2 regions of the Enterococcus wangshanyuanii genome follow, and region 1 is predicted to be linked to the other one. Evidence: a T-box and tRNA genes for the amino acid it is inferred to sense, from the RefSeq annotation. Region 1 holds a T-box; the other holds one or more tRNA genes.

Region 1 (14,555 bases):
GCCGCCAAAAGTACCGCCGCCTGTAGAGTGCGTGCTGCTTCCGCCACCACCAGAGCCACTGCCATTTGAATTGTTTCTAGGAATCCGCCGTGTAGTAACGAAGGAATTGATCAGTCGATCATTTTTACTTGTTAAGCTTAACGTGGCTTTTTCTCTAAAAGGATAAGAATAAGTGCCAAACTTCAGCTGGTATTTTGAAACACTGATTGCGAAAAAGATGCCGCTTAAAATAACGGAGGCAATCAAAGCAATCAAGATTTCAGTCGTTGTTAATACCTTGTAACGAGTGACTTTACCAGTTTCTGTATCTACACGATAATGGCCGCCAGGAACCCCTTGCTCGAAAAAGCTGCTAGTATCATCAAGAAATGTTTGTGCCGCTTCAAAATAATTTCCATTTGACAAACTAGGACCTATATTATCCTGCATTTGGTCGTTTCGTTTGTCCGTCAGATAATCGATCATATTGCCTGAGGTAGAAATCACTGATTTTCGTTGATTCATGTCAATATAAAAAGTGACGCCATTTTGATCTTTGCCAATCCGGTCAAGCATATAATAATCTGCAAATCGAGTAGAATCAATTTCATTGTCGGTATTAGTAAGGATAAAAATGTGTGCTTTGGTTTTTGCTTCAATTGGCGCAATCTTTTCATTTAATTGTTCGATCTGTTCACTGGTAAAAAGTCCAGCTTGATCATCGATCGAATTTTCTGCAGCATGACTTTTTATGCTAAAGCCAAAGAGAAGAATAAGACCTGTAAATAGCCACATAGTCATTTTTTTCATCATATAAACCAGCCTCCGATCAAAAAGAGTGCTAACAAGATAGAAAATAGTCCGAAAGTGAAAAGCCCTAAACGCTTATAGCTGACTGGAAGAATTCCGCTAACTTTTCCTGTTTGGCCATTCATTGCAAAGTAGTAAACTTTCTTTGATTGTTCATTGCTTCGATAGGTCACTAACCAAATAGGCAACTGCATATAATGATTTTTTTCATCCACTAAAGAAATATCTGTTCGCAATTTTGTCAAAGAGGTATAGCCAGCTGCTGTGTCCCGCAAGAGGGATTCAGAATAATCCTTGAGCTCGTTTTGAACGGCTTGTTGAATTGCTTCATATTCTATATCTCGTTTTTCTGCTTGAAAACCAGCTAAATATTGGCTTTTGAAAGAGATTGCTTTTTCGATCGGAAAAGGTTGGACTGCTTCAACCATTTTTTGCTGAGTGTTTTTAGATAAGGCATTTTTGATCAGTTCTTTAAATGACATTTTCCCTTGTCGTGTAACGTCGAATTGTTTTGTTTCAGTATATTCTAGATCTCCGACGCGCCAAACCCGTAAGGTTGTACCCATAGCGTTCATTTGACCATCGATATCGGCATCAACCACCCAATAAGGGAAATAAACCCCAGTCAATTTATCGATTTGCTCTTTATTGAAGAAATCTTTAGGGATAAACCATTTTTTCTTGGTCCAGGCTAAAAACGTTTCGACAGCTTCTTCTTTTTCAATCGCAAAAGGTAAGACTTTCTCCGGCAAAAAGGTCCCGCTTAAACGCCCAGATAAAACAACGGGGTTGTGGCAATAGTAGCAATAGGTAGCAGCTGTCGTTGCTTCTGTAACGATTTGTGCACCGCAGCTAGGGCAGTTGAATAATTCCATATCGGCCTTATTACTATCAGAAGTTTTATCAAACGCATCTGCTTTATCAGAATTCATTTGATCAGCCTGTGCATCTGCGGTATAAGTCAATTCTTCCTCAGCGGATGACCCTTCCAGATGTGCTTCGTGTTGAGACTGTTCATACGCAGTGACTTCCGTTTCAGTATAAACATTCAAGCAATACTCACAATGAAATTTTTGGTCTTTAGGATCGAATAATAAAGGACCACCGCAATTGGGGCATTTGTGTGTAAAAGTGTCCGTCATAATGTTTCCTTTCTTATTTGGCAATCTGTTTTAGTTTAGATTGCTAAATAGGTTTGTTTAGTTTTAGAGTGCGAAACAAAACTATTTTTTTAGTTTTGTCCCGCACTCAGATTTTCTCTGTTATGTTTTATAATGGAATTCCTTGAAAAGGTTTGCCGCAATGTGGGCAGAACTTAGGAATACCGTTAGATAAATCAACGATTTCACTACATTCGCTGCATTTCATTTCCAATTTTGGTTTTTCATTGGTTGGTTTCGGAGTCCCGCAGTTGGAGCAGAATTTCCCTGAATTTTCTGTTCCGCATTGAGGACAAGTCCAGGTATCAGTCGATCCCTGTGCGTTTTGCTGGTTTTGTTTTTCTTGCATTTGCTGTTGATTGGTTTGGGAAGCTTGAGCAAAATAATTTCCGCTAGTATTCATACCCATACCGACGCCCATGAACCCGTTCATAGCGCCACCTTCATTGCTTCCGGCTGCTTCCATTCCGCGGGCCATCGATCCTTGGACATAGCCTTCGCGAACACTTGGATCACTTAACATCGCCCCTTGATTACGCATATTGATCAATTTTGTCGAATCATCTGTGTACGAAATGCTGGCAACCGCAACAGAAACGATCTCCATTCCACGAAGTTCACGCCATTCATCATCTAAGGCTTGTGCCATATATTTGCTTAGTTCTAAACTTTTTGATGGTACATAAGAAATGCGCTCGCCGTCTGCCGACATTTTATTGATTGCAGATTGAAGAGCTGTTAAAAATTCTGCTAAATATTGTTCGTTGATATCATTAATATCTACTTGGCTTTTATTTCGAGGAATCGCATTTGAGAAAAATAGTAATGGGTCTGTAATCTTGATTGAATAATTCCCATGCGCTCGTAAAAACAATTCTGCATTATAAAAATTATCAAAGTAATTAAGAGGAGAAGAAGTCCCAAATTTGATTCCTTTGATTTCTTGTAGATTAATGTAAAAGACTTGTTGTTTTTGAGGAGTTACACCACCGAATTTAAAACGGTCAAAACTCTCTGAAATTGCGGCTTTTAATGAACCATTGAATGCCGAAGGAGCAGAGTCATTTTTGACTGTGTAGTAACCTTCTTCAGCAGTATAATCAATGATTTTACCGCCATCGACTAAAATCATCATCGTATTTGGGTACACATGTATCACAGAACCATCCGTCAAAACATCCTCTGTTCCTTTACGGTTAGAGCCGCGCTTATCATTTTTACGAACAAAAATTCCTTTGGTCATAACGGTTGTATCACCCATATCAGCAGGTTCAATGACTTCGATCCATTGATCCGCTAAACCTCCGCCGATCGCACTTGTTGCTGCTTTAATAATTCCCATTCCGAATTCCTCCTTGATAAAAGTTGTACGTAAAAATAGTATACCATAAACGAAGAAGGTAAAAATACAGCTAAGGTCTGATAAGCTCATTGATTTTTTACTAAGCTTCCTCTTTTTATAACGAATAAATGATAAGAATGAGGTATAATAAAGAAGACATTACAAAATGGAAAAGATGGGGGAATTACTAGTGGAAAGAAGAACACAAAAGAAATCAAAAAGACCGGTAGTTCTAGCGATTAGCGGAGTAATAGTTGTAGCCGCTCTAGTCGGCGGATTTTTTGCCTATAGTGCATGGCAAACTAAACAAGAAATAAAACAAGCGGAGAAAACAGCGCAAACTTTTTTAAAGCATTTATCCAAACAAGAGTTTGATCAACTTCCTGCTGTATTGAGTGAAGAGTCGATCAAAGAAAATGGCTATGATAAGAATCAATTAGTCGAAAAATACGAAGCAATCTTTACTGGAATCCAGGCACAAGGAATCAAGAGTAAACAGGTAAAAGTTGAAAAAGAAAATAGCGACAAGTTCACATTCAGTTATCAACTAGAGATGACTACGCCGTTGGGTAATTTAAAGAATTTATCCTATAAAACGACGATCGATAAAGAAAAAGAGGACTATAAAATCAATTGGCAGCCCAGCTTGATTTTTCCGAAGATGTCCGGTCAAGATAAAGTCTCGATTGGCGTAGATACAGCAGCACGCGGAGAAATCGTTGATCGTAACGGAGAAGGACTTGCGGTAAATCAAGCCTTTGATCAGGTTGGTATCGTTCCAGGTAAACTTGGAGAAGGAGACGCAAAAACAGCAAACATCAAAGCTTTCAGTGATCAGTTCAATGTTCCTGTAGATGAAATTGAACAACACTTGAAGCAAGCTTGGGTCCAAGATGATTCATTCGTGCCGATCAATGTATCTTTTGATCCAATTACAGATTTACCACAAGGCGCGGCTTCACAAGACAAAATTGTCCGATACTATCCACTAAAAGAAGCAGCTGCACAATTGATCGGCTACGTTGGAACAGTGACAGCAGAAGATATTGAAAAAGATCCTTCACTAAGCAGTACTGGTGTCGTTGGTAAAGTTGGGCTAGAACAAGCCTTTGATAAAGAATTACGAGGACAAGATGGTGGAAGTATCACGATCACTGATGAAAATGGACAGGAAAAAAGTGTTCTCCAAAAAGTAGAGAAAAAAGATGGCCAAAAAATTCAATTGACGATCGATAAGAATGCACAGTCACAAGGCTATGCTATTTTTGCGAATCGTCCAGGCAGTGCTGTTGTGATGGATCCGAGACAAGGGGATCTATTAGCGACTGTCAGCTCACCTTCTTTTGATCCGAACAAGCTTGCAAATGGCATTTCTCAAACAGAATATGATGCGTATGCTAATAATGAAAATTTACCATTTACAGCAAGATTTGCCACAGGTTACGCACCAGGCTCGACCTTTAAGACGATCACAGGTGGTATTGGTTTAGATGCCGGGACACTTAAGCCGGAAGAAGAGATAGCGATCAATGGATTGAAATGGCAGAAGGATGCTTCTTGGGGCGACTATTTTGTGACCCGGGTAAAAGAAGCGAGTCCAGTCAATTTACGAACAGCGTTGGTCAACTCTGACAATATTTATTTTGCAGAGCAGACGTTGCGGATGGGGGAAGAAACGTTTAGAAAAGGGCTGGACAAATTTATTTTTGGTGAAAAATTAGATTTAGCGATTCCAATGAATCCAGCTCAAATTTCAAATGAAGACTCGTTCAAATCAGAAATTCTATTGGCAGATACAGGTTACGGTCAAGGTCAGCTTTTGATCACACCGATCCAGCAAGCGACGATGTACACTGTTTTCCAAAATGAAGGTAAATTAGTCTATCCGAAAATCGAATTGACTAAAGAAACAAAAACTAAGGACAATATAATTAGCTCAAATGCGGCTAATACGATTGTGACCGACTTGCTTGGCAGTGTGGAAGATGCAGATGGTTATGTGCATAATATGTATAATCCTGAATTCTCATTAGCTGCTAAAACAGGGACAGCTGAAATCAAAGACAAACAAGATACCGTTGGAAAAGAAAATAGTTTCCTTTTGGCTATGGATCGCAGTAATAACAAGTTCTCAGCGATGATCATGGTAGAAGACTCTAGAAAAAATGATACAGCGACAGATATCAGTAAACCATTGATCGATTATTTAGAAGCAACATATAAATAAATGTAGAGATTAATCAAGCTATTTTTGAGTTAACTGTCAATCCTCTTTGGAGTATGAGACGATTGGATAGGAGCAGTATCTGATTATCAAGATTTAGGAAACCTTAAGCCCAAGACAAAGCTAAACAGCAGTTTTGTTTTGGGCTTTAATTCCGCATAAACAGATAGAAAAAAACAACTCCTTCCTATTTTCTCGGCGCTAAATACTTTTGCCTCAGTCTCCGTTTTCTTGTACTTTTTATTTTTATTTGTAAGAACACTTGGTCTTTTTTACTGCTTCGAAAAAATATGCTACAATGAGACAACTACCTAATGAAAGAAAGGGATTTTTTTGTGCGTATTTTAGCAATAGATACCTCGAATCAGACATTATCTATCGCCGTTTGTGATGAGGAGAAAATTTTAGGACAATATACTATAACCGTAAAACGAAATCATAGCTTGACATTGATGCCGGCAATTACACAATTGATGAAAGATATTAGTTTGAAACCAAAAGAACTTGATCGAATTGTCGTTGCGCAAGGTCCCGGTTCGTACACAGGGTTAAGAATCGGTGTGACAACTGCTAAAACACTAGCATATACGTTGAATAAAGAGCTAGTTGGGATTTCTAGTTTAAAAACGGTAGCGGCAAATTGTGTTTCGATCCAAGGCGTGATCGTTCCGTTATTCGATGCTAGAAGAAATAATGTTTACACGGGTGCCTACAAATACATAAATGGTGAACTACAGACAGTTATTGCCGATCAACACATTGCTATGGAAGAGTGGTTGGAGCAGTTGAAGACATTTGAACATGTCTATTTTGTCGGTGAGGATGCTGTAAAATTTCAGGAACAAATGAAAGAACGATTGCCGAATGCTGTGATCAATGCGATTCCGCAATGGCAGATCCCAAACGCTTCAGTACTCGCTGGACTTGGAAAAGTAGCGGAGCCGACTGTAAATATCCATGATTTTTTACCGGATTATCTGAAACGAGTGGAAGCGGAAGAAAATTGGTTGAAAGAACATAAACCTGAAGGAGAAACGTATGTTGAAAAGATTTAATCCTTTCAATAGGCTTGCAGACCTGTTTTTCAAAAATCGACCTTATGAAGAAAAAACGATTCAGCTTTCTAATGAAGAGTATTTCGTACGAGCGATCAAATTTGATGATATCAAAGATTTATTATCTATCGAAAGAGAAGTCTATGCTGGTGAAATGCCGTGGACGAAAACGGCTTTTTTAATGGAACTGCAGGCAACAGATCCTCATTTATATTTATTGATTCAAAAGGAAGAAAAAACGATCGGTTTTATTGGTTGTCGATTGTTTGGCAAAGATGCGCACATTACAAATGTCGCAGTTTCTACTGCTTATCAAGGCAAAGGGATCGGTAGTTTTTTGATCAAAGAAATTCAGCAGTTTTCTATTTTGAATAAATGCGAAACGATTTCATTAGAAGTTAGGATCAGTAATAAGAATGCTCAGAAAGTCTATAGAAAATTAGGGTTTGCATCAAGTACGATCAAGCCGGAATACTATACTGAAAACAAAGAAGACGCCCTTGAAATGGTTTTGTCTTTAAAAGAAGAGTGATCAAATGTACTGTTTAAAAGAAAAACTGCCGATCGAGTTCGCTGCTGAAAAGTTATGGCAATTATGTGAAAACGCGTATGAGCATGGCTCTCCGTGGTCATTGGAGCAATTCAGTGTTGATCTGGAGCAAGAAGTAACGGAGTATCTTGTAAAGATCGAAGAAGACGAATGGCAAGGATTTATCAGTTACCAGAAAATTTTAGATGAGGTCGATATTTCTCATATCGTTGTCCAAAAGAAGTTACAGGGAATGGGTATAGGCAGTCAATTGTTGGATCAGGCTATTCAGCTTTTTAAAGAACAGGGAATCAAAACTGTTTTTTTAGAAGTCCGAGCATCTAATTATGCGGCTCAGCAATTATACATGAAGAAAGGCTTCAATGCGCTTAGTCGCCGCAAAAAATATTATACACGTCCAGTAGAAGATGGGATTGTAATGTGTTTAAAAATTAAGGAAGTGGAACAATGACTTTTTTTTATAAAGAAAGAAAACTGATCTTGGCAATCGAAAGCAGCTGTGATGAAACGAGTGTTGCAGTAATTGAGAATGGCGATCTAATTTTATCCAATATCGTTGCTTCTCAAGTAAAAAGTCATCGTCGTTTTGGCGGTGTCGTACCAGAAGTAGCCAGTCGTCATCATGTGGAGCAGATCACCCTATGTATCGAAGATGCATTGATAGAAGCTAAAATAGAACCGGATGATTTGAGTGGAGTGGCAGTGACGTATGGTCCAGGACTTGTAGGTGCATTGTTGATTGGGATTTCTGCTGCAAAGGCTTTTGCATGGGCTCATGATCTGCCGTTGATCCCAGTCAATCACATGGCTGGCCATATTTATGCGGCTCACTTTGTAGAGCCGTTGCAATTTCCTTTGATGGCGTTACTCGTCAGCGGAGGTCATACAGAATTGGTTTATATGAAGGAAACAGGTTCCTTTGAGATCATCGGTGAAACACGAGATGACGCTGCGGGTGAAGCGTATGATAAAATTGGACGGGTATTAGGATTAAGTTATCCAAGCGGGAAAGAAATTGATACACTCGCTCATTTAGGACAAGATACGTATCATTTTCCACGAGCGATGATGAAAGAAGATAATTATGATTTTAGTTTTAGCGGGTTAAAAAGCTCGTTTATAAATACCGTTCATAATGCGCAACAACGGGAGGAAGTACTTAATATCGAAAATCTGGCAGCTAGTTTTCAAGCGAGTGTGATCGACGTATTAGTCGAAAAAACAATACGTGCTTGTAAAGAATACCCTGTGAAACAATTAGTTATGGCCGGTGGAGTTGCTGCGAATCAAGGATTGAGAGAACGATTAAGTCAGGCGATCGCTGATGAATTGCCTGAAACAACTTTTATTGTTCCACCGCTAAGACTATGCGGGGATAACGCTGCGATGATTGGTGCAGCAGCATTCGTTGAAGCAGAAAAAGGACATTTAGCTGATGCTCATCTAAATGCAGACCCTAGTTTGAGTTTTAAAACGATCAGTCAATAATTAAGGACTAGGCATATTCGTAAAATTTTGCTATAATAAATCCAGTTTCATATTGATTCGTTGAAAAAGAGAGTACTTTATCTTAGGTCATCACAAGCGATTTCGGGACGGTGTAAGCCGAAAATGACAGGTAAAGGAAACGCACTTTAGAGGATCTGCACAAGCAGACGGCTATCTACCGTTATTAGATTAAGTGGGTCTATCATAGAATGGACAATTAGAGTGGTACCGCGGGAAATTCTCGTCTCTGGTGTTTTAAACACCAGAGACTTTTTGCTTTGAAACACTTCGACTGGCAAAGCCAGAGCAGATGTTGAAAAGTAGTTGGCGACGGATGGAGCGAAGTATCAAAGCGAAGGAAAGATCGACAAAATTTGCATATATGTCGAAGGCTCTTCAATGACCAAAAAAAGTCACATTCTAAAGCAAAAAGTAATTTTGCAAAGAATAAAGTGAATACTAAAAGTAAGAGGACAAAAGAATTAAAACGGAATAACCAATTACACAGGAGGAAAAACATGAATAACAAAGAAATCGTAGCAAAAGCGATCTATGCAGTAGTGAAAGATGATCTATCTCTAGAGACAGTCATGCAATTATTAGAAAATCCTAAATCAGTTGACCATGGTGATGTGGCTTTTCCAGCTTTTTCATTAGCGAAAGTCTACCGTAAAGCTCCGCAACAAATCGCAGCAGATTTAGCTGAAAAAATCGAAGGTTCAGATTTTGAAAAAATCGAAGTGGTTGGCCCGTATTTAAACTTTTTCATGAATAAAGAAATGGTCAGTCGTGCAGTGATCACACAGATTGCTAAAGAAAAGGGTCATTACGGTGATAGCTCTATTGGTGGAAAAGGTAGCGTACCGATCGATATGTCATCGCCGAACATTGCAAAACCAATTTCAATGGGGCATTTACGTTCAACGGTCATTGGTAATTCAATTGCTTTTATCCTTGAAAAAATCGGCTATTCACCTGTCCGTATCAATCATTTAGGTGACTGGGGTACTCAATTTGGAAAGTTGATCGTTGCTTATAAAAAATGGGGTTCAGAAGAAGGCGTCAAAAATGCGCCAATTACAGAATTACTACGTTTATATGTACAGTTTCATGAAGAAGCAGAAACACAACCGGAATTGGAAGAAGAAGCACGTGCGTGGTTCAAAAAACTTGAAGAAGGGGATCAAGAAGCTACAGATTTATGGCAATGGTTCCGTACAGAATCACTAAAAGAGTTTGATAAAATCTACGGTATGCTTGAAGTGTCGTTTGATTCTTATAATGGAGAAGCCTTTTACAATGATAAGATGGCTGAAATCGTTACAATGCTAGAAGAAAAGCATCTGCTTCAGGAAAATCAAGGGGCTGAAATCGTTGATCTATCTGCGTATGACTTGAATCCTGCGTTGATCAAAAAATCAGACGGAGCAACATTGTATATCACCCGTGATTTAGCTGCAGCTGTTTATCGTAAACGTACGTATGATTTTGCTAAGGCAATTTATGTCGTTGGTAATGAGCAGTCGAATCATTTCAAACAATTAAAAGCTGTGTTGAAAGAACTAGGTTTTGATTGGTCGGATGATATGCATCACGTACCATTTGGATTGATTACACAGGGTGGTAAGAAGTTATCTACGCGTAAAGGGAAAATCGTTCTTCTAGAAGAAGTCTTGAATGAAGCTGTTTCATTAGCGAACAAGCAAATCATGGAGAAAAATCCTGACTTGCCAAATCGTGAAGAGGTAGCAAGACAAGTAGGGATCGGTTCAGTCATTTTCCATGATTTGAAAAATGATCGCTTGAACAATTTTGATTTTGTATTAGAAGAAGTTGTTCGGTTTGAAGGTGAGACAGGACCATATGTTCAATACACTCACGCTCGCGCAATGAGTATTTTGAGAAAAGCGGATTTCACGATCGATGAAACAAAAGAATATGCTTTGAACGATAAAGAAAGCTGGGAAGTAGTAAAACTACTTCAAAAATTCCCGGATGTTGTTTTGCAAGCTGCTGACAAATATGAGCCTTCAGTGATTGCAAAACATGCGATCCAAGTTGCTCAAGCATTCAATAAGTATTACGCACATGTGAAAATTTTAGCTGATGATGCTGAAAAAGAGTCGCGTTTAGCTTTGGTTTATGCAATGGCAACAATTATTAAAGAAGATCTACGTCTGTTAGGTCTTCATGCACCAAATGAAATGTAATGACTAGAAAGAAAAAAGCAGTTAGTCCTGACTCATTTAGGACCAACTGCTTTTTTGATATTCACGATATACTTGATTACTTATGCCACTCTTGCTGCATTTGATCTAATAGGTCGATGACGTCCTTTGTCAAGAATAGAGAACGATTTGGTAAGGTTCCTTCGATCATTTGGATCATATTGTCGATTTCATAATTCAACGCTTGAGAACTATCACCAGAAACGACTGTTTCAACTGTGCCGTCATTGAAGAAAATTTTTGCTTCATCCGCTCGAGGATAATCGTTGATCACCAAATAGGCATTTTCAAAGGCCACGACACCTTGTTTGGGCATTTTTGCTTGAAAGCTTAGTGAAACAGTGGCTATTTCTTGTGCATCATTTTGTAGAATAGTGGCCGATTGTTCATCCACTCCAGTAGAAAAAGGCTGCATCACAGAAGCAACTACTATAGGCTGTGCACTTAAAAACCAGCGGGCAAAAGAAACAGCATACGTTCCAATATCCAAAAGAGCACCGCCAGCTAATTCAGGGTTAAAAAAGCGATTGGTTGGATCGGGCTCTTTATAACTGCCAAAAGGCGCCTGGATCATCTTTAGCTTGCCGAAACGACCAGAATCGATTTGGCTTTTTAGCTCATGATATAAAGGCATATTAAAGATCGTCATGGCTTCAGCTAAAATTAGATTCTTTTCTTCAGCTAGTTTCATCGCTTCAGTTAGTTCAGCGCTATTCATAGTGATGGCTTTTTCGCAAAGAACATGCTTCCCTGCGTGCAGAGCCTTCAAGATGTGGTCGATATGTTGTCTGTTTGGTACTGCAACGTAGATGATATCGATAGAATCATCCGATAAGAGATCATCATAAGAACCATATGCAGTGGAGATATTATGCAGCTTAGCAAACTCCTCTGCCTTACTTAGTGTACGAGAAGCAACTGCCTGGATACTGCTGTGCTTCTGTTGAAATGTTTCTGTAAAACTTGTTGCAATATCACCGAGTCCGATGATGCCCCAATTATAATTTGCCATTGTTTGTTCCTCCTAATTAAAAGATCACTTCTATTATACATGAGAAGTGTGAAATCGTGGTCAAATTTAAGCAAATGGAAGATAACGTAAAAATTATTAGAGAAAAAGGTGAATGTTTCTTAAAAAAACGAAAATAAGTGGAGCAAAGAGGTGCTTTTTTTTGATATTTTCAGTAAAATAAAGAAAGGAGGCGAAAGTCATGCACCAAATGTATATAGATATTCTTATCGATGCAATTATAGAAGAGTTTGAAACAGAAGAAACATTTTATACCGACTATCTCCAAACATCAAAAGAAAACTGGGAGAACTGGAAAAAAGGCCGTACCAGCTTGACTAATGAAGAAATGCAAAAGGTGAAAAATCTTTTTACTGATTATGAGTGGATGCTGACACAAAAAGTGCTGCGTCAAACCATTCTTTTCCCTGAAAAAAGAAATGTTGCTGTTTCTGAGTATAAGCGATTAAAAACCTTGATTGCCAAAAAATGGCTGCAGTCAGGAGTGGGCGTTGCTGAATTGATTCCTTCAAAAAATAAGGGCGAGCACACAGAACAAGCATTCATCGATTTAAAAGTCACTGTTTCATATGGTGAATGGGGTTTTGATGATATCGTTACATTTCGCTTGCCGGCCACTTTACAGGGGCAGTTGGAAGGATCTAAAGTAGAGCTATTAGATTGGGTAAATGAAAATTTAATGGGAACTTACGTTGGTGAATAAGTAAGTGAGGAGTTTTTTTGTGAAACAAATTTTAGGGATATTATCCGTCATCATAGTGTTAGGTGCTGTGATCTACGTATTTTTTGGACATGATACAGCAAAAGACAAGACAAAAAACACAGCCGAAACAACAACAGAAGTAAGTCAGACGACCACGACGACAACATCTAAGGCACCAGCAAAAACTTCGACAACCATGACTACAACAGCTGTAGATTGATTGTAATGAAAAAAACTGATATAATCAGTCAGCCATTGTCCGTTTTTTAAATGGGATGAATACACGATAAAGTAGGGAATGTATGAATAGTCAAAGGTATAAAAAGAAAAGAAGACAATCAAATTTACCAGCATTATTTGCGGGCCTATTGATTGTTGGAGTTGCATTTATCTTTTCCATCAATGTGTTATCAGATAGTTCTAAAACTGAAGAAAATACGGCACAGAAAAATGAACAAGTGTCAAAAGAAGAGTTTATTGATAGAATCAGTCCGCATGCACAAGAGTTGCAGTCTTCTTATGGTGTCTTACCTAGTATTATCATTGGACAAGGAATCTTAGAGTCGAATTGGGGACAAAGTACGCTTGCCTCTAAATATAATAACTTGTTTGGAATCAAAGCGTATGGTGATCAGAAAAAAGTAAATCTTGAAACGAAGGAATACATCAATGAAGAGTGGATCGTGATTCAGGGAGACTTTAGAGTGTATGATACATGGGAAGAGTCGATGGATGATCACACACGTTTATTTGTTAATGGTGTCACATGGAATCCACGTTTATATGAGAATGTGTTGTTGGCGAGAAATTATAAAGAAGCCGCGCAAGCTTTACAGGATGCAGGCTATGCGACAGATCCAACTTATGCTGAAAAAGTTATTCATGTGATCGAAAGCTATGATCTAAATAAATACGATCATTAGTCTAAAAAAGGAGGATTTTGATGGAAGAAAAATGGGTACCGGAAATCGTCACACCGCTGAAGCAGGATATTGTGCAAGTGCCGAAGGTGATTGCACAAGCAAGCGGGATCAGAATTTTTGGAAAGAAAATCAAATCGATTATTTTTACTACAGATATTGCAATTATTAGGAATACGGATGCAAATGCAGTCATTGCTGTCTATCCGTTTACGCCGCATCCAGCGATCACTAAAAGCATTATAGAAGCAGCAGATATTCCCGTATTTTCAGGAGTCGGTGGAGGCTTGACGCAAGGACAACGTTCTGCGTATATGAGCCTTTTTGCAGAAGCTCAAGGATCGATCGGAGTCGTACTAAATGGGCCAACGCCAGTTGAAACAGTTGAAATGGTTTGTGAGGTTGTCGATATTCCAGTCGTTAGTACAGTCACGTCGATACATACGCCAATTGATGAAAAAATAGCTGCAGGAGTAACGATGATCAATATTAGTGCTGGAAAAAATACAGCAGAAACGGTTCGCTATTTCAGAGAAAAATATCCTACGTTGCCGATCATTGCAACGGGTGGCCCGACAGATGAATCAATCACTGAAACGATCGCAGCTGGCGCAAATGCCATTACCTATACTCCACCTAGCAATGGTGAACTCTTTAGCCATAAAATGGATAAGTATAGAAATTTAGAAAAAGAAAACGATCAGTAGGATCGATGAACAACATACTAAGTGATCAATGAAGGGAAAAATTTCCTTATGATCACTTTTTTTTAATGGTTACAAAAATCAGGTTATATTACAAAACGATGAAAAATTAAATAAGCTAGCTTTACTAGTCTATAATTATTTTATTTTTATGTTATCATTAAATTAAATCGAATGAGAGAGTAGGAGTTGGGAAAATAATGAAAAAGTATTGTTACATAGTTGGGGCTGCCCTGATGTTCTTCGCGTTTGGGGCAACCCATTCGGCTGAAGCGACAGAGGTATTTGGAGACGAAAGCTATCAGGAGGCACTCGAAGCTGGTTATACAGCTGAACAGATCCAGAAAATTCAGGAGATGCCT
Region 2 (14,555 bases), 1.1 Mb from region 1:
TAGATAAACCAGAAGGCCGTGTTGTAGATATCGTCGCAGATTACGTTGGCTTTGATGTGCCGAATGAATTCGTTGTCGGTTATGGTTTAGACTATGCAGAAGCTTATCGGAACCTGCCTTACGTAGGGGTCTTGAAACCAGAAATCTACGAATCAAATTAATATCTCTCTTGGAAATAGTTATGTTACAATGTAATGGTCAGAATTGATAAAAAATAAACCGTAAACACAAGAATTACGAGTAGTTGTTCAAAGGAGGACAGGCATGAATAAAAAAAATAGCGGCATGAAAAATGGCCTATACTATGTATTGCTTATTTTAGCGATGGTCATGGTTGTATATTTCATCTTTGGAAATAGCAATCAACAGTCGCCGGATATTGAATACTCAACATTTAATACCCAATTAGAAAAAGGGAAAATCAAGGAAATGACGATCCAGCCAACAAATGGCGTGTACAAGATCGTTGGTCAGTATAAAGACAAACAAGAAATCAAAAACACTGGAGGTCTTTCGTTATGGGGATCGACAGAAGTATCAACAAAATCATTTACAACGATTGTCCTGCCAAGTGACATCACCTTATCAGGGATTCAGGAAATGGCGAAAGACAATAATGTAAAATTAACAGTAAAAGAGCAGTCAACAAGTGGTGCTTGGTTGTCGATTCTATTTAGCTTCTTACCGATCGTGTTATTCATCTTCTTATTCTATATGATGATGGGTCAACAAGGCGGCGGTGGCGGTGGCGGCGGCCGTGTCATGAACTTTGGTAAATCAAAAGCCAAAGAAGCAGACAAAAAAGCCAATCGCGTACGCTTCTCTGATGTAGCAGGAGCCGAAGAAGAAAAGCAAGAATTAGTTGAAGTAGTCGAGTTCTTAAAAGATCCACGACGTTTCGTTGAATTAGGTGCACGTATTCCAGCAGGTGTTCTTTTAGAGGGCCCTCCAGGAACAGGTAAAACATTACTTGCTAAAGCCGTAGCCGGTGAAGCAGGCGTACCGTTTTACTCTATCTCAGGTTCAGACTTCGTTGAAATGTTTGTCGGTGTCGGTGCCAGCCGTGTCCGTGATTTATTTGAAACGGCGAAGAAAAATGCACCAGCGATCATTTTCATCGATGAAATCGATGCTGTCGGTCGTCAACGTGGTGCCGGTATGGGTGGCGGACACGATGAACGTGAACAAACCTTAAACCAATTACTCGTTGAAATGGATGGTTTTGATGGCAATGAAGGAGTTATCGTTGTTGCTGCAACGAACCGTTCAGACGTTTTAGACCCAGCATTATTACGTCCAGGTCGTTTTGACCGTCAAATTTTAGTTGGTCGTCCAGATGTGAAAGGCCGTGAAGCGATTCTTAAAGTTCACGCTCGTAACAAACCGTTGGCTGATGATGTTGACTTAAAAGTTGTTGCACAACAAACACCAGGTTTTGCTGGTGCTGATCTAGAAAACGTCTTAAACGAAGCGGCGTTAGTTGCTGCTCGTCGTAATAAAAAGAAAATCGACGCGTCAGATGTGGATGAAGCAGAAGACCGCGTGATTGCCGGACCAGCTAAGAAGGATCGCGTAATCAACAAGAAAGAACGCGAAATGGTTGCATACCACGAAGCGGGACATACGATCGTTGGGTTAGTTCTAAGCCGTGCTCGCATCGTCCACAAAGTAACGATCATTCCTCGCGGACGTGCTGGTGGATACATGATCGCTTTACCAAAAGAAGATCAATTCTTGATGACTAGAGAAGATATGTTTGAACAAATCGTTGGCTTACTTGGCGGACGTACAGCAGAAGAAATCATCTTCGGTGTTCAATCAACTGGTGCATCAAATGACTTTGAACAAGCAACAGGAATTGCACGCAGCATGGTCACTGAATATGGAATGAGCGATAAATTAGGTCCTGTTCAATATGAAGGAAACCACCAAGTCTTTGTTGGCCGTGATTATGGTCAAACTAAAGCTTACTCTGAACAAGTAGCATTTGAAATCGATCAAGAAGTACGTCGTATCTTGATGGAAGCTCATGATAAAGCGCATGAAATCATTGAAGCACATCGCGCTCAACACAAATTGATCGCAGAAAAACTACTTGAATTTGAAACATTAGATGCGCGCAGCATCAAGTCATTGTTTGAAGAAGGTGTTATGCCTCAAGATGTTATCGATAGCCAGTTCCCAAGTGAAAAGGCTCAAACATTTGAAGAAGCCAAACGTGCATTAGAAGAAAAAGACGCACAAAAACAAGCTGAAGAAAAACAAGACTTTGAAGAGGCGAAAAAAGAATTGCACGACGAAGCAGAAGAAGTAAAAGCGAACAGTGAAAAAGCAGAAGAAACTGTCCAATCTGAAACAAAAGATGAAGACAAAAAAGATGACTCTGAATATGATCGCAACAACTTTGAAGATCGTTACAAATAATCATTCTTAGAAATAATAAAAAGCGGTGTAGCATGAAAAACTACACTGCTTTTTTTCATCTAACCATAGACCTCATTTTTGTTGATGATTTGAAGCATTATTCTTTCTAAAAAGCCTTTTAATAGTTCGCTCCACTTATCCATGGAATCATTCCATTCCCAATATTCTTTCTAGTACCAAGTGGTGCTAAGTCCAGAGATGGAATAACCCAAGGTGCTGATTGCTATCGATTGTTAAGTGGCTTATTAAAATTCTTTAGTTGAAAAAATAGTAAAATGCTAGTATTATCTGATAATGAGTCAGAAAAAGTCCCAAGTGAGAAGAGGAAAATAAAATGGAAGATTACTTAGTAAAAGCATTATGTTATGAAGGATCGATTCGCGCTTACGCTGTTTGCGCAACAAATACAATTTCAGAAGCACAAGAACGTCATGATACATGGAGCTCGTCGACAGCTGCATTAGGCAGAACGATGGTCGGTGCGCTATTGTTAGGTGCAACGTTAAAAGGTGAAGATAAATTAACGGTCAAAGTTCAAGGGAATGGTCCGGCAGGAAGTATTGTTGTCGATAGTGACGGCAGTGGAAATACAAAAGGCTATATCAAAAATCCTCATGTTAGCCTAACCCTTAATGAGAGTGGAAAAATCGATGTTCGCGGAGCAGTTGGGACAGAAGGCGTCTTTACTGTGATCAAAGACCTTGGCTTGAAAGAAACTTTCTCAGGTCAAACACCGATCGTTTCTGGTGAAATCGGCGAAGATTTTACTTATTTTATGGCTGTTTCAGAACAAATTCCTTCAGCCATCGGTCTAAGTGTTTTAGTTGATACGGATGAACATGTTAGAGCTGCTGGTGGATTTATGATCCAGGTGATGCCGGGAGCAGATGAAAAAACAATCGATTTTATTGAACAACGATTGCAGGAAGTGCCGATGATTTCTCGTTTGATCGATGAAGGTGAATCTCCAGAAGGGATTTTGGAACGTTTATTAGGCAAAGATGAAATCGAAATTTTAGAAAAAATGCCAGTACAGTTTAAATGTAACTGTTCAAAAGAAAAATTTGGCACAGCAATAATCGCTGTAGGCCTTGATGAAATCAATGCGATGATCGAAGAAGATCATGGGGCAGAAGCCGTTTGCCAATTTTGCGGGAATAAATACCATTATAGCGAAGAAGATTTAATCGAATTGAGAGACGAAGCCATCAAAAATACACGAAATAAATAGGAGGAAAGCCTGATGTGGAAAATAGGTAATATTGAGATTCCTAATCGAGTGGTCGTTGCACCAATGGCAGGTATTAGTAATGCGGCTTTCCGAGTAACAGTCAAAGAATTTGGTGCAGGTCTAGTTGTTTGCGAGATGATCAGTGATAAAGGGATCCAGACTAGGAATAAAAAAACGTTGGATATGCTTTATATTGATGATCGAGAATACCCATTAAGCGTTCAGATTTTTGGTGGAAATAAAGAGAATCTTGTTGAAGCTGCGAAGTTTGTCGAAGAAAATACCCAAGCAGCGATCATCGATATCAACATGGGCTGTCCTGTCAATAAGATTATCAAAGCTGAAGCGGGGGCGAAATGGCTATTAGACCCGAATAAAGTCTATGAAATGGTTGAAGCAGTCTCTTCAGCGGTTTCTTTGCCAGTAACGGTAAAAATGCGGACTGGCTGGGATGATGAACACTTATTTGCCGTAGAGAACGCACTAGCTGCTGAAAAAGCAGGTGCTTCTGCCATTGCAATGCACGGCAGAACTCGAGTGCAAATGTATGAAGGAAAAGCGAATTGGGAAGTATTGAAAGAAGTAAAACGTCATTTAACGATTCCTTTTATGGGAAATGGTGATGTGAAAACCCCGGAAGATGCTAAACGGATGATCGAATACGTGGGTGCTGATGGTGTAATGATCGGTAGAGCAGCTTTAGGAAATCCCTGGATGATCCAACGAACAAAGGAATATCTTGAAACAGGTGTATTGATACCGGAGCCAAGTCCATTTGAAAAAATCGAAACCGCGAAACTTCATCTAACGCGTTTGATAGACTTAAAAGGGGAACGCATTGCAACAAGAGAATTTCGTCAGCATGCTGCCTACTATCTAAAAGGAATCCCTCGTGCAGCGAAAGTAAAAGCTGCAATCAACCAAGCGGAGACACAGCAGGAAATGGTCGATCTGTTAGATGCGTTTGTAGAAAAAGCAGAAAAATATGCAGAAAAAGAGACAATAGAAATAATCTAATAAAAAAAGCAGGCAGAATCCAAAGTTCAGCTTGCTTTTTTTCGTTTTAGTGTGGCATTATAATGGTATGTGATTTCAGAATGGAGGAAATAAAGTGGCAGATGAACAACAAGCGCACTTAGACGATCTAAATGATCAAATGCTTGTGCGTCGTGAAAAAATGGAAAACTTACGTGAAGAAGGGATTGATCCCTTTGGTAAACGTTTTGACCGTACACATAATTCAAGTGAGTTACATGAACAATATGACAAAAACTCAAAAGAAGAACTAAATGAACTAGACTTGTCAGCAAGTGTTGCTGGACGTATGATGACAAAGCGTGGAAAAGGTAAGGCTGGATTTGCTCACTTACAAGACCGTGAAGGTCAAATTCAAATCTATGTGCGTAAAGACCAAGTAGGAGATGAAGCGTATGAACTATTCAAGCACGCTGACCTCGGGGATTTCTTTGGCGTCACTGGACAAATTATGAAGACTGATACAGGAGAAGTAACTGTTAAGGCGAAAACCATCGTCCTATTAACTAAAGCGTTACGCCCGTTACCAGATAAATATCATGGCTTGACGAATATCGAACAACGTTACCGTCAACGTTACCTTGATTTAATCAGTAACAAAGATAGCTTTGATCGTTTCATGAAGCGTAGTCAAATTATTAGTGAAATCCGTCGTTACTTAGATAGTAATGGCTATGTAGAAGTGGAAACACCTGTTTTACACAATGATGCTGGTGGTGCAACTGCGAGACCGTTCATCACACATCATAATGCGTTGGATATGGATCTATATCTACGAATCGCTCTAGAATTACATTTGAAACGTCTGATCGTAGGCGGTATGGAAAAAGTCTATGAAATCGGCCGTGTTTTCCGTAATGAAGGAATCGATACAACGCATAATCCTGAGTTTACAATGTTAGAGGCTTATACAGCTTATACAGATTATAAAGATGTGATGGATCTAACTGAGGGGATCATTCGTAATGCCGCTGAAAAAGTATTAGGCACATCGACTATTACTTATGATGGAAAACAGGTGGATTTAGGTTCTGAATTCAAACGTGTTCATATGGTTGATGCGATCAAAGAGCAAACAGGTGTCGACTTCTGGCAAGAAATGACGGTTGAACAAGCACGTGATTTGGCTGAGAAGCACAATGTAGAAATCAATGATAACATGGCTGTAGGGCATATTTTAAATGAATTCTTCGAAACCTTTGTAGAAGAAACCTTGCAACAGCCAACGTTTGTTTATGGACATCCAGTTGAAGTTTCTCCGTTAGCGAAGAAAAATCCAGAAGACGGACGTTTCACTGACCGTTTTGAATTATTTATAGTAGGAAAAGAATTTGCAAATGCGTTCACTGAACTAAATGATCCGATTGATCAACGTGAACGTTTCGAGGGACAAGAAAAAGAACGTGAGCAAGGAAATGATGAAGCTCATGGCGTTGATGAAGACTTTATCGAGGCTTTAGAATATGGATTGCCGCCAACCGGTGGTTTAGGTATTGGTATTGATCGTCTAGTAATGCTTTTAACAGATGCACAATCGATTCGGGACGTACTATTATTCCCAACAATGAGATAAGTACAAAAAAACTGTCTGTCGACTATGATAGACAGTTTTTTTATTTCTAGAAAAACAAATGAAAAAGCAAATAAAATCTATCATTAGATGGGGAGAAAACGAACGATAAAGAACAAAAGTAATAAAACAATCGGCAACGAAAAAAACTTCAAAAAAAATGCAATTTTTGATTGACCTACGCGCCGAAACTTGGTATATTATTACATGTCGCAAGGCGAGCAACAAAAACGCCGAAACGACCAAAATAGAATAACAATTCAAGTTTTAAAAAAACTTGAAAAATCAGGAAGAAAGTTGTTGACAAATAACAAACAATCTGATAAACTAATGAAGTTGTCGCTGAAACAAACGACAACACCAAGCAGAAAAAACTTTGAAACTTTTTAAAAAAAGTGTTGACATCAAATCGAAGATTTGATATGATATAAAAGTTGCTGCGAGGTAACAACGTAGACCTTTGAAAACTGAACAAAGTAAGACAAACCAAATGTGTAGGTTGTTTTCACAACGGTGAAAACAAACAACAATTTTTAACAAGCGAAGCAATATGCTAGCAAACAAATGAGCTTAACGATCGCAAGATCGTGTTCAACTTTTATTATGAGAGTTTGATCCTGGCTCAGGACGAACGCTGGCGGCGTGCCTAATACATGCAAGTCGAACGCTTCTTTTCTACCGAGTGCTTGCACTCATTTGAAAAGAGGAGTGGCGGACGGGTGAGTAACACGTGGGTAACCTGCCCATCAGAAGGGGATAACACTTGGAAACAGGTGCTAATACCGTATAACAGTCGACACCGCATGGTGTTGATTTGAAAGACGCTTTCGGGTGTCACTGATGGATGGACCCGCGGTGCATTAGCTAGTTGGTGAGGTAACGGCTCACCAAGGCGATGATGCATAGCCGACCTGAGAGGGTGATCGGCCACACTGGGACTGAGACACGGCCCAGACTCCTACGGGAGGCAGCAGTAGGGAATCTTCGGCAATGGACGAAAGTCTGACCGAGCAACGCCGCGTGAGTGAAGAAGGTTTTCGGATCGTAAAACTCTGTTGTTAGAGAAGAACAAGTAGGAGAGTAACTGCTCTTACCTTGACGGTATCTAACCAGAAAGCCACGGCTAACTACGTGCCAGCAGCCGCGGTAATACGTAGGTGGCAAGCGTTGTCCGGATTTATTGGGCGTAAAGCGAGCGCAGGCGGTTTCTTAAGTCTGATGTGAAAGCCCCCGGCTCAACCGGGGAGGGTCATTGGAAACTGGGAGACTTGAGTGCAGAAGAGGAGAGTGGAATTCCATGTGTAGCGGTGAAATGCGTAGATATATGGAGGAACACCAGTGGCGAAGGCGACTCTCTGGTCTGTAACTGACGCTGAGGCTCGAAAGCGTGGGGAGCAAACAGGATTAGATACCCTGGTAGTCCACGCCGTAAACGATGAGTGCTAAGTGTTGGAGGGTTTCCGCCCTTCAGTGCTGCAGCAAACGCATTAAGCACTCCGCCTGGGGAGTACGACCGCAAGGTTGAAACTCAAAGGAATTGACGGGGGCCCGCACAAGCGGTGGAGCATGTGGTTTAATTCGAAGCAACGCGAAGAACCTTACCAGGTCTTGACATCCTTTGACCACTCTAGAGATAGAGCTTTCCCTTCGGGGACAAAGTGACAGGTGGTGCATGGTTGTCGTCAGCTCGTGTCGTGAGATGTTGGGTTAAGTCCCGCAACGAGCGCAACCCTTATTGTTAGTTGCCATCATTCAGTTGGGCACTCTAGCGAGACTGCCGGTGACAAACCGGAGGAAGGTGGGGATGACGTCAAATCATCATGCCCCTTATGACCTGGGCTACACACGTGCTACAATGGGAAGTACAACGAGTCGCTAGGCCGCGAGGTCATGCAAATCTCTTAAAGCTTCTCTCAGTTCGGATTGTAGGCTGCAACTCGCCTACATGAAGCCGGAATCGCTAGTAATCGCGGATCAGCACGCCGCGGTGAATACGTTCCCGGGCCTTGTACACACCGCCCGTCACACCACGAAAGTTTGTAACACCCGAAGTCGGTGAGGTAACCTTTTGGAGCCAGCCGCCTAAGGTGGGATAGATGATTGGGGTGAAGTCGTAACAAGGTAGCCGTATCGGAAGGTGCGGCTGGATCACCTCCTTTCTAAGGAATAGTACGGAACTACACGGTTCGTCAACACTTTGTTCAGTTTTGAGAGGTCTACTCTCAATTGTATAGCTTTACTGGGGCCTTAGCTCAGCTGGGAGAGCGCCTGCTTTGCACGCAGGAGGTCAGCGGTTCGATCCCGCTAGGCTCCATTAGTAACCATTGGTTACTAGATTGTTCATTGAAAACTGGATATTGAAGTAAAAAAAGTAATCAAAACAAACCGAGAACACCGCGTTGAAGAGTTAATTAATTAATTGTTCGAAGCTTATTTTATTGACCAACCTTCTATCGCTAGAAGAAGTAGTCAAGACCCAACCGCAAGGTTGATAAGGTTAAGTGAATAAGGGCGCACGGTGGATGCCTTGGCATTAGGAGCCGATGAAGGACGGGACTAACACCGATATGCTTTGGGGAGCTGTAAGTGAGCTATGATCCAGAGATTTCCGAATGGGGGAACCCAGCATCTTTTATAGGATGTTACTTTCCAGTGAATACATAGCTGGTTAGAGGTAGACGCAGAGAACTGAAACATCTAAGTACCTGCAGGAAGAGAAAGAAAATTCGATTCCCTGAGTAGCGGCGAGCGAAACGGGAAAAGCCCAAACCAACAAGCTTGCTTGTTGGGGTTGTAGGACTCCGATATGGTAGTCTGTCAGGATAGTCGAAGGACTTGGAAAGGTCCGCCAAAGTGGGTAATAGCCCCGTAGACGAAATTGTGACAGCACCTAGGAGGATCCTGAGTACGGCGGAACACGAGAAATTCCGTCGGAATCCGCGGGGACCATCCCGTAAGGCTAAATACTCCCTAATGACCGATAGTGAACCAGTACCGTGAGGGAAAGGTGAAAAGCACCCCGGAAGGGGAGTGAAATAGATCCTGAAACCGTGTGCCTACAACAAGTTCGAGCCCGTTAATGGGTGAGAGCGTGCCTTTTGTAGAATGAACCGGCGAGTTACGATTGCATGCGAGGTTAAGGTGAAGAGCCGGAGCCGCAGCGAAAGCGAGTCTGAATAGGGCGAATGAGTATGTAGTCGTAGACCCGAAACCATGTGATCTACCCATGGCCAGGTTGAAGGTGTGGTAAAACGCACTGGAGGACCGAACCCACGTACGTTGAAAAGTGCGGGGATGAGCTGTGGGTAGCGGAGAAATTCCAAACGAACTTGGAGATAGCTGGTTCTCTCCGAAATAGCTTTAGGGCTAGCGTCGAAGTTGAGAATGATGGAGGTAGAGCACTGTTTGGACTAGGGGCCCATCTCGGGTTACCGAATTCAGATAAACTCCGAATGCCATTCATTCATATTCGGCAGTCAGACTGCGAGTGATAAGATCCGTAGTCGAAAGGGAAACAGCCCAGACCACCAGCTAAGGTCCCAAAATAACTATTAAGTGGAAAAGGATGTGGGGTTGCACAGACAACTAGGATGTTGGCTCAGAAGCAGCCACCATTTAAAGAGTGCGTAATAGCTCACTAGTCGAGTGACCCTGCGCCGAAAATGTACCGGGGCTAAATAGTTTACCGAAGCTGTGGATCACACCTCTGGTGTGATGGTAGGAGAGCGTTCTAAGGGCGTTGAAGGTCGATCGTGAGGACGGCTGGAGCGCTTAGAAGTGAGAATGCCGGTATGAGTAGCGAAAGACGGGTGAGAATCCCGTCCACCGTATGACTAAGGTTTCCTGGGGAAGGCTCGTCCGCCCAGGGTTAGTCGGGACCTAAGCCGAGGCCGATAGGCGTAGGCGATGGACAACAGGTTGATATTCCTGTACCAGTTGTTTTTGTTTGAACAATGGAGGGACGCAGGAGGCTAAGGAATGCATGCGACTGGAAGTGCATGTCCAAGCAGTAAGTCTTGAGTAGAGTCAAATGCTTTACTCTGTACGGACAAGCTGTGATGGGGAGGGAAATAATAGTACCGAAGTTCCTGATGTCACACTGTCAAGAAAAGCTTCTAGTGAGAAAACAACTGCCCGTACCGTAAACCGACACAGGTAGTCGAGGAGAGTATCCTAAGGTGAGCGAGCGAACTCTCGTTAAGGAACTCGGCAAAATGACCCCGTAACTTCGGGAGAAGGGGTGCTGACTTCGGTCAGCCGCAGTGAATAGGCCCAAGCGACTGTTTATCAAAAACACAGGTCTCTGCAAAATCGAAAGATGAAGTATAGGGGCTGACGCCTGCCCGGTGCTGGAAGGTTAAGAGGATGGGTTAGCTTCGGCGAAGCTCAGAATTGAAGCCCCAGTAAACGGCGGCCGTAACTATAACGGTCCTAAGGTAGCGAAATTCCTTGTCGGGTAAGTTCCGACCCGCACGAAAGGCGTAACGATTTGGGCACTGTCTCAACGAGAGACTCGGTGAAATTTTAGTACCTGTGAAGATGCAGGTTACCCGCGACAGGACGGAAAGACCCCATGGAGCTTTACTGTAGCTTGATATTGAGTGTTTGTACCACATGTACAGGATAGGTAGGAGCCGATGAACCCGGAACGCTAGTTTCGGTGGAGGCGCTGGTGGGATACTACCCTTGTGTTATGAACCCTCTAACCCGCAGCCCTAATCGGGCTGGGAGACAGTGTCAGGTGGGCAGTTTGACTGGGGCGGTCGCCTCCTAAAAGGTAACGGAGGCGCCCAAAGGTTCCCTCAGAATGGTTGGAAATCATTCGCAGAGTGTAAAGGCAGAAGGGAGCTTGACTGCGAGACTTACAAGTCGAGCAGGGACGAAAGTCGGGCTTAGTGATCCGGTGGTTCCGCATGGAAGGGCCATCGCTCAACGGATAAAAGCTACCCTGGGGATAACAGGCTTATCTCCCCCAAGAGTCCACATCGACGGGGAGGTTTGGCACCTCGATGTCGGCTCGTCGCATCCTGGGGCTGTAGTCGGTCCCAAGGGTTGGGCTGTTCGCCCATTAAAGCGGCACGCGAGCTGGGTTCAGAACGTCGTGAGACAGTTCGGTCCCTATCCGTCGCGGGCGTTGGAAATTTGAGAGGAGCTGTCCTTAGTACGAGAGGACCGGGATGGACTTACCGCTGGTGTACCAGTTGTTCTGCCAAGGGCATTGCTGGGTAGCTATGTAGGGAAGGGATAAACGCTGAAAGCATCTAAGTGTGAAGCCCACCTCAAGATGAGATTTCCCATTTCTTTAAGAAAGTAAGACCCCTCAGAGATGATGAGGTAGATAGGTTGGAAGTGGAAGTGCAGTGATGTACGGAGCGGACCAATACTAATCGGTCGAGGACTTAACCAAAAGAAATAAAATAAAAGATCTTGGTAAGCATTGATTACAAGCTTCAATCCAGTTTTGAGTGAATCATCACTCAATTAAATACAACAACACCCAGTGTGGTGGCGATAGCGAGAAGGATACACCTGTTCCCATGCCGAACACAGAAGTTAAGCTTCTTAGCGCCGATTGTAGTGAAGGGTTTCCCTTTGTGAGAGTAGGACGTCGCCGCGCTAAACGTGTTGTATCGGAGGTTTAGCTCAGCTGGGAGAGCACCTGCCTTACAAGCAGGGGGTCGGCGGTTCGATCCCGTCAACCTCCATTTTTTGAGCCGTTAGCTCAGTTGGTAGAGCATCTGACTTTTAATCAGAGGGTCGCAGGTTCGAGCCCTGCACGGCTCATAGAAATATTTTGCGGGTGTGGCGGAATTGGCAGACGCACTAGATTTAGGATCTAGCGCCTTACGGCGTGGGGGTTCAAGTCCCTTCACCCGCATCTTTTAAGTCTCGTTGATAAACTTGGCGAAATACGCCGGCTTAGCTCAGTTGGTAGAGCATCTGATTTGTAATCAGAGGGTCGAGGGTTCAAGTCCTTTAGCCGGCATCAAACTGCGGAAATAGCTCAGTGGTAGAGCACCACCTTGCCAAGGTGGGGGTCGCGGGTTCGAACCCCGTTTTCCGCTTAGCTTGTTCATTCGCCGGGGTGGCGGAACTGGCAGACGCACAGGACTTAAAATCCTGCGGTGAGTGATCACCGTACCGGTTCGATTCCGGTCCTCGGCATTCATCACAACCTGTGTTGAGATGATTTTTAGCACCCATAGCTCAACTGGATAGAGTGTTTGACTACGAATCAAAAGGTTAGGGGTTCGACTCCCTTTGGGTGCATTTGAAATACGGGAAGTAGCTCAGCTTGGTAGAGCACTTGGTTTGGGACCAAGGGGTCGCAGGTTCGAATCCTGTCTTCCCGATTTTATTTTGTGGGGCCTTAGCTCAGCTGGGAGAGCGCCTGCTTTGCACGCAGGAGGTCAGCGGTTCGATCCCGCTAGGCTCCATTGTACCATTTTATTATCATCGCGGTGTAGCTCAGCTGGCTAGAGCGTCCGGTTCATACCCGGGAGGTCGGGGGTTCGATCCCCTCCGCCGCGATACCTTATTAGAGCCAAGGACCTTTAGCTCAGTTGGTTAGAGCAGACGGCTCATAACCGTCCGGTCGTAGGTTCGAGTCCTACAAGGTCCATTGTAGTGACTTAATTAATATTTCGGAGGATTACCCAAGTCCGGCTGAAGGGAACGGTCTTGAAAACCGTCAGGCGGGTAAAACCGTGCAAGGGTTCGAATCCCTTATCCTCCTTTATTGATGACCACAGTGAGTGTGAAGTATCACTTACTAGTGATCACCAAGAGAAACAACTTTCTAATAGTCTTTGACTATAATTATCGCGGGGTGGAGCAGTCAGGTAGCTCGTCGGGCTCATAACCCGAAGGTCGTAGGTTCAAATCCTGCCCCCGCAATTGCTTGAAAAAGCAAAAAGTTATTCGTGACGCAACACAATAACGGATGGTTTGGTAGTTCAGCTGGTTAGAATGCCTGCCTGTCACGCAGGAGGTCGCGGGTTCGAGTCCCGTCCAGACCGTTATCTTTTTTTGCGGGTGTAGTTTAGTGGTAAAACCACAGCCTTCCAAGCTGTTGTCGCGAGTTCGATTCTCGTCACCCGCTTTATGGGCCTATAGCTCAGCTGGTTAGAGCGCACGCCTGATAAGCGTGAGGTCGATGGTTCGAGTCCATTTAGGCCCATTAATAAATATTTTACTTGGGGAAGTACTCAAGTGGCTGAAGAGGCGCCCCTGCTAAGGGTGTAGGTCGGGAAACTGGCGCGAGGGTTCAAATCCCTCCTTCTCCGTTCCAAGTAGGCCCGTTGGTCAAGCGGTTAAGACACCGCCCTTTCACGGCGGTATCACGGGTTCGATTCCCGTACGGGTCATTGTTTATATATTAATATTTCGGAGGATTACCCAAGTCCGGCTGAAGGGAACGGTCTTGAAAACCGTCAGGCGGGTAAAACCGTGCAAGGGTTCGAATCCCTTATCCTCCTTTATTGTTGACCATAGTGAGTGTGAAGTATCACTTACTAGTGATCACCAAGAGAAACACCTTTCTAATAGTCTTTGACTATAATTATCGCGGGGTGGAGCAGTCAGGTAGCTCGTCGGGCTCATAACCCGAAGGTCGTAGGTTCAAATCCTGCCCCCGCAATTGCTTGAAAAAGCAAAAAGTTATTCGTGACGCAACACAATAACGGATGGTTTGGTAGTTCAGCTGGTTAGAATGCCTGCCTGTCACGCAGGAGGTCGCGGGTTCGAGTCCCGTCCAGACCGTTTTATAAGTTTTTGGCGCAGTAGCTCAGTTGGTAGAGCAACGGATTGAAGCTCCGTGTGTCGGCAGTTCGATTCTGTCTTGCGCCATTTGAAAGAAGAAACATGCGGGTGTAGTTTAGTGGTAAAACCACAGCCTTCCAAGCTGTTGTCGCGAGTTCGATTCTCGTCACCCGCTTTTTTTCTTTAAGGGCCTATAGCTCAGCTGGTTAGAGCGCACGCCTGATAAGCGTGAGGTCGATGGTTCGAGTCCATTTAGGCCCATAAATTTTTATTTGGCCCGTTGGTCAAGCGGTTAAGACACCGCCCTTTCACGGCGGTATCACGGGTTCGATTCCCGTACGGGTCATGTTGAAGGCATTTAGTATTTTTACTAAGTGTTTTTTTATTTTATCTTTTAAATCTTTCTATGAAAACGTTGACATTCATGTCTATATAAGGTATCCTTGGTTTGTACTAAAAAGCTAAATAAATGGATAGTGATTGTTTAAATACAAGCTAAACCTAATTTTTCCAAAGTGGAAGTGTATCTTCTTT

The links. A T-box is a leader RNA that pairs with one kind of tRNA and senses whether it is charged. The one in region 1 lies ahead of argS (arginine--tRNA ligase), so its partner is inferred to be a tRNA-Arg.
Region 2: it has a tRNA-Arg gene. The T-box ahead of argS (arginine--tRNA ligase) is inferred to sense a tRNA for this amino acid. The anticodon was not compared.

Annotation. Positions count from the first base shown of each region.
Region 1 is NZ_CP021874.1:878,606-893,160, reverse strand. It holds gene CC204_RS04155 (TPM domain-containing protein) at 1-789, opposite strand, end outside; gene CC204_RS04150 (TFIIB-type zinc ribbon-containing protein) at 789-1,931, opposite strand; gene CC204_RS04145 (SPFH domain-containing protein) at 2,059-3,291, opposite strand; gene pbp4 (penicillin-binding protein PBP4(5)) at 3,482-5,518, shown strand; gene tsaB (tRNA (adenosine(37)-N6)-threonylcarbamoyltransferase complex dimerization subunit type 1 TsaB) at 5,851-6,570, shown strand; gene rimI (ribosomal protein S18-alanine N-acetyltransferase) at 6,554-7,102, shown strand; gene rimI (ribosomal protein S18-alanine N-acetyltransferase) at 7,107-7,571, shown strand; gene tsaD (tRNA (adenosine(37)-N6)-threonylcarbamoyltransferase complex transferase subunit TsaD) at 7,568-8,608, shown strand; T-box leader at 8,660-8,860, shown strand; gene argS (arginine--tRNA ligase) at 9,127-10,818, shown strand; gene CC204_RS04110 (Gfo/Idh/MocA family protein) at 10,895-11,848, opposite strand; gene CC204_RS04105 (hypothetical protein) at 12,048-12,569, shown strand; gene CC204_RS04100 (hypothetical protein) at 12,589-12,789, shown strand; gene CC204_RS04095 (glycoside hydrolase family 73 protein) at 12,872-13,492, shown strand; gene CC204_RS04090 (beta/alpha barrel domain-containing protein) at 13,513-14,196, shown strand; gene CC204_RS21795 (NlpC/P60 family protein) at 14,394-14,555, shown strand, end outside.
Region 2 is NZ_CP021874.1:1,996,984-2,011,538, reverse strand. It holds gene hpt (hypoxanthine phosphoribosyltransferase) at 1-161, shown strand, start outside; gene ftsH (ATP-dependent zinc metalloprotease FtsH) at 265-2,424, shown strand; gene hslO (Hsp33 family molecular chaperone HslO) at 2,759-3,655, shown strand; gene dusB (tRNA dihydrouridine synthase DusB) at 3,668-4,672, shown strand; gene lysS (lysine--tRNA ligase) at 4,767-6,263, shown strand; rRNA gene CC204_RS09905 (16S ribosomal RNA) at 6,860-8,419, shown strand; tRNA gene CC204_RS09900 (tRNA-Ala) at 8,502-8,574, shown strand; rRNA gene CC204_RS09895 (23S ribosomal RNA) at 8,756-11,667, shown strand; rRNA gene rrf (5S ribosomal RNA) at 11,762-11,877, shown strand; tRNA gene CC204_RS09885 (tRNA-Val) at 11,893-11,965, shown strand; tRNA gene CC204_RS09880 (tRNA-Lys) at 11,972-12,044, shown strand; tRNA gene CC204_RS09875 (tRNA-Leu) at 12,057-12,138, shown strand; tRNA gene CC204_RS09870 (tRNA-Thr) at 12,174-12,246, shown strand; tRNA gene CC204_RS09865 (tRNA-Gly) at 12,254-12,325, shown strand; tRNA gene CC204_RS09860 (tRNA-Leu) at 12,340-12,425, shown strand; tRNA gene CC204_RS09855 (tRNA-Arg) at 12,457-12,530, shown strand; tRNA gene CC204_RS09850 (tRNA-Pro) at 12,540-12,613, shown strand; tRNA gene CC204_RS09845 (tRNA-Ala) at 12,625-12,697, shown strand; tRNA gene CC204_RS09840 (tRNA-Met) at 12,718-12,791, shown strand; tRNA gene CC204_RS09835 (tRNA-Ile) at 12,809-12,882, shown strand; tRNA gene CC204_RS09830 (tRNA-Ser) at 12,907-12,996, shown strand; tRNA gene CC204_RS09825 (tRNA-Met) at 13,084-13,157, shown strand; tRNA gene CC204_RS09820 (tRNA-Asp) at 13,206-13,279, shown strand; tRNA gene CC204_RS09815 (tRNA-Gly) at 13,292-13,362, shown strand; tRNA gene CC204_RS09810 (tRNA-Ile) at 13,367-13,440, shown strand; tRNA gene CC204_RS09805 (tRNA-Ser) at 13,459-13,546, shown strand; tRNA gene CC204_RS09800 (tRNA-Glu) at 13,556-13,627, shown strand; tRNA gene CC204_RS09795 (tRNA-Ser) at 13,649-13,738, shown strand; tRNA gene CC204_RS09790 (tRNA-Met) at 13,826-13,899, shown strand; tRNA gene CC204_RS09785 (tRNA-Asp) at 13,948-14,021, shown strand; tRNA gene CC204_RS09780 (tRNA-Phe) at 14,036-14,108, shown strand; tRNA gene CC204_RS09775 (tRNA-Gly) at 14,126-14,196, shown strand; tRNA gene CC204_RS09770 (tRNA-Ile) at 14,209-14,282, shown strand; tRNA gene CC204_RS09765 (tRNA-Glu) at 14,296-14,367, shown strand.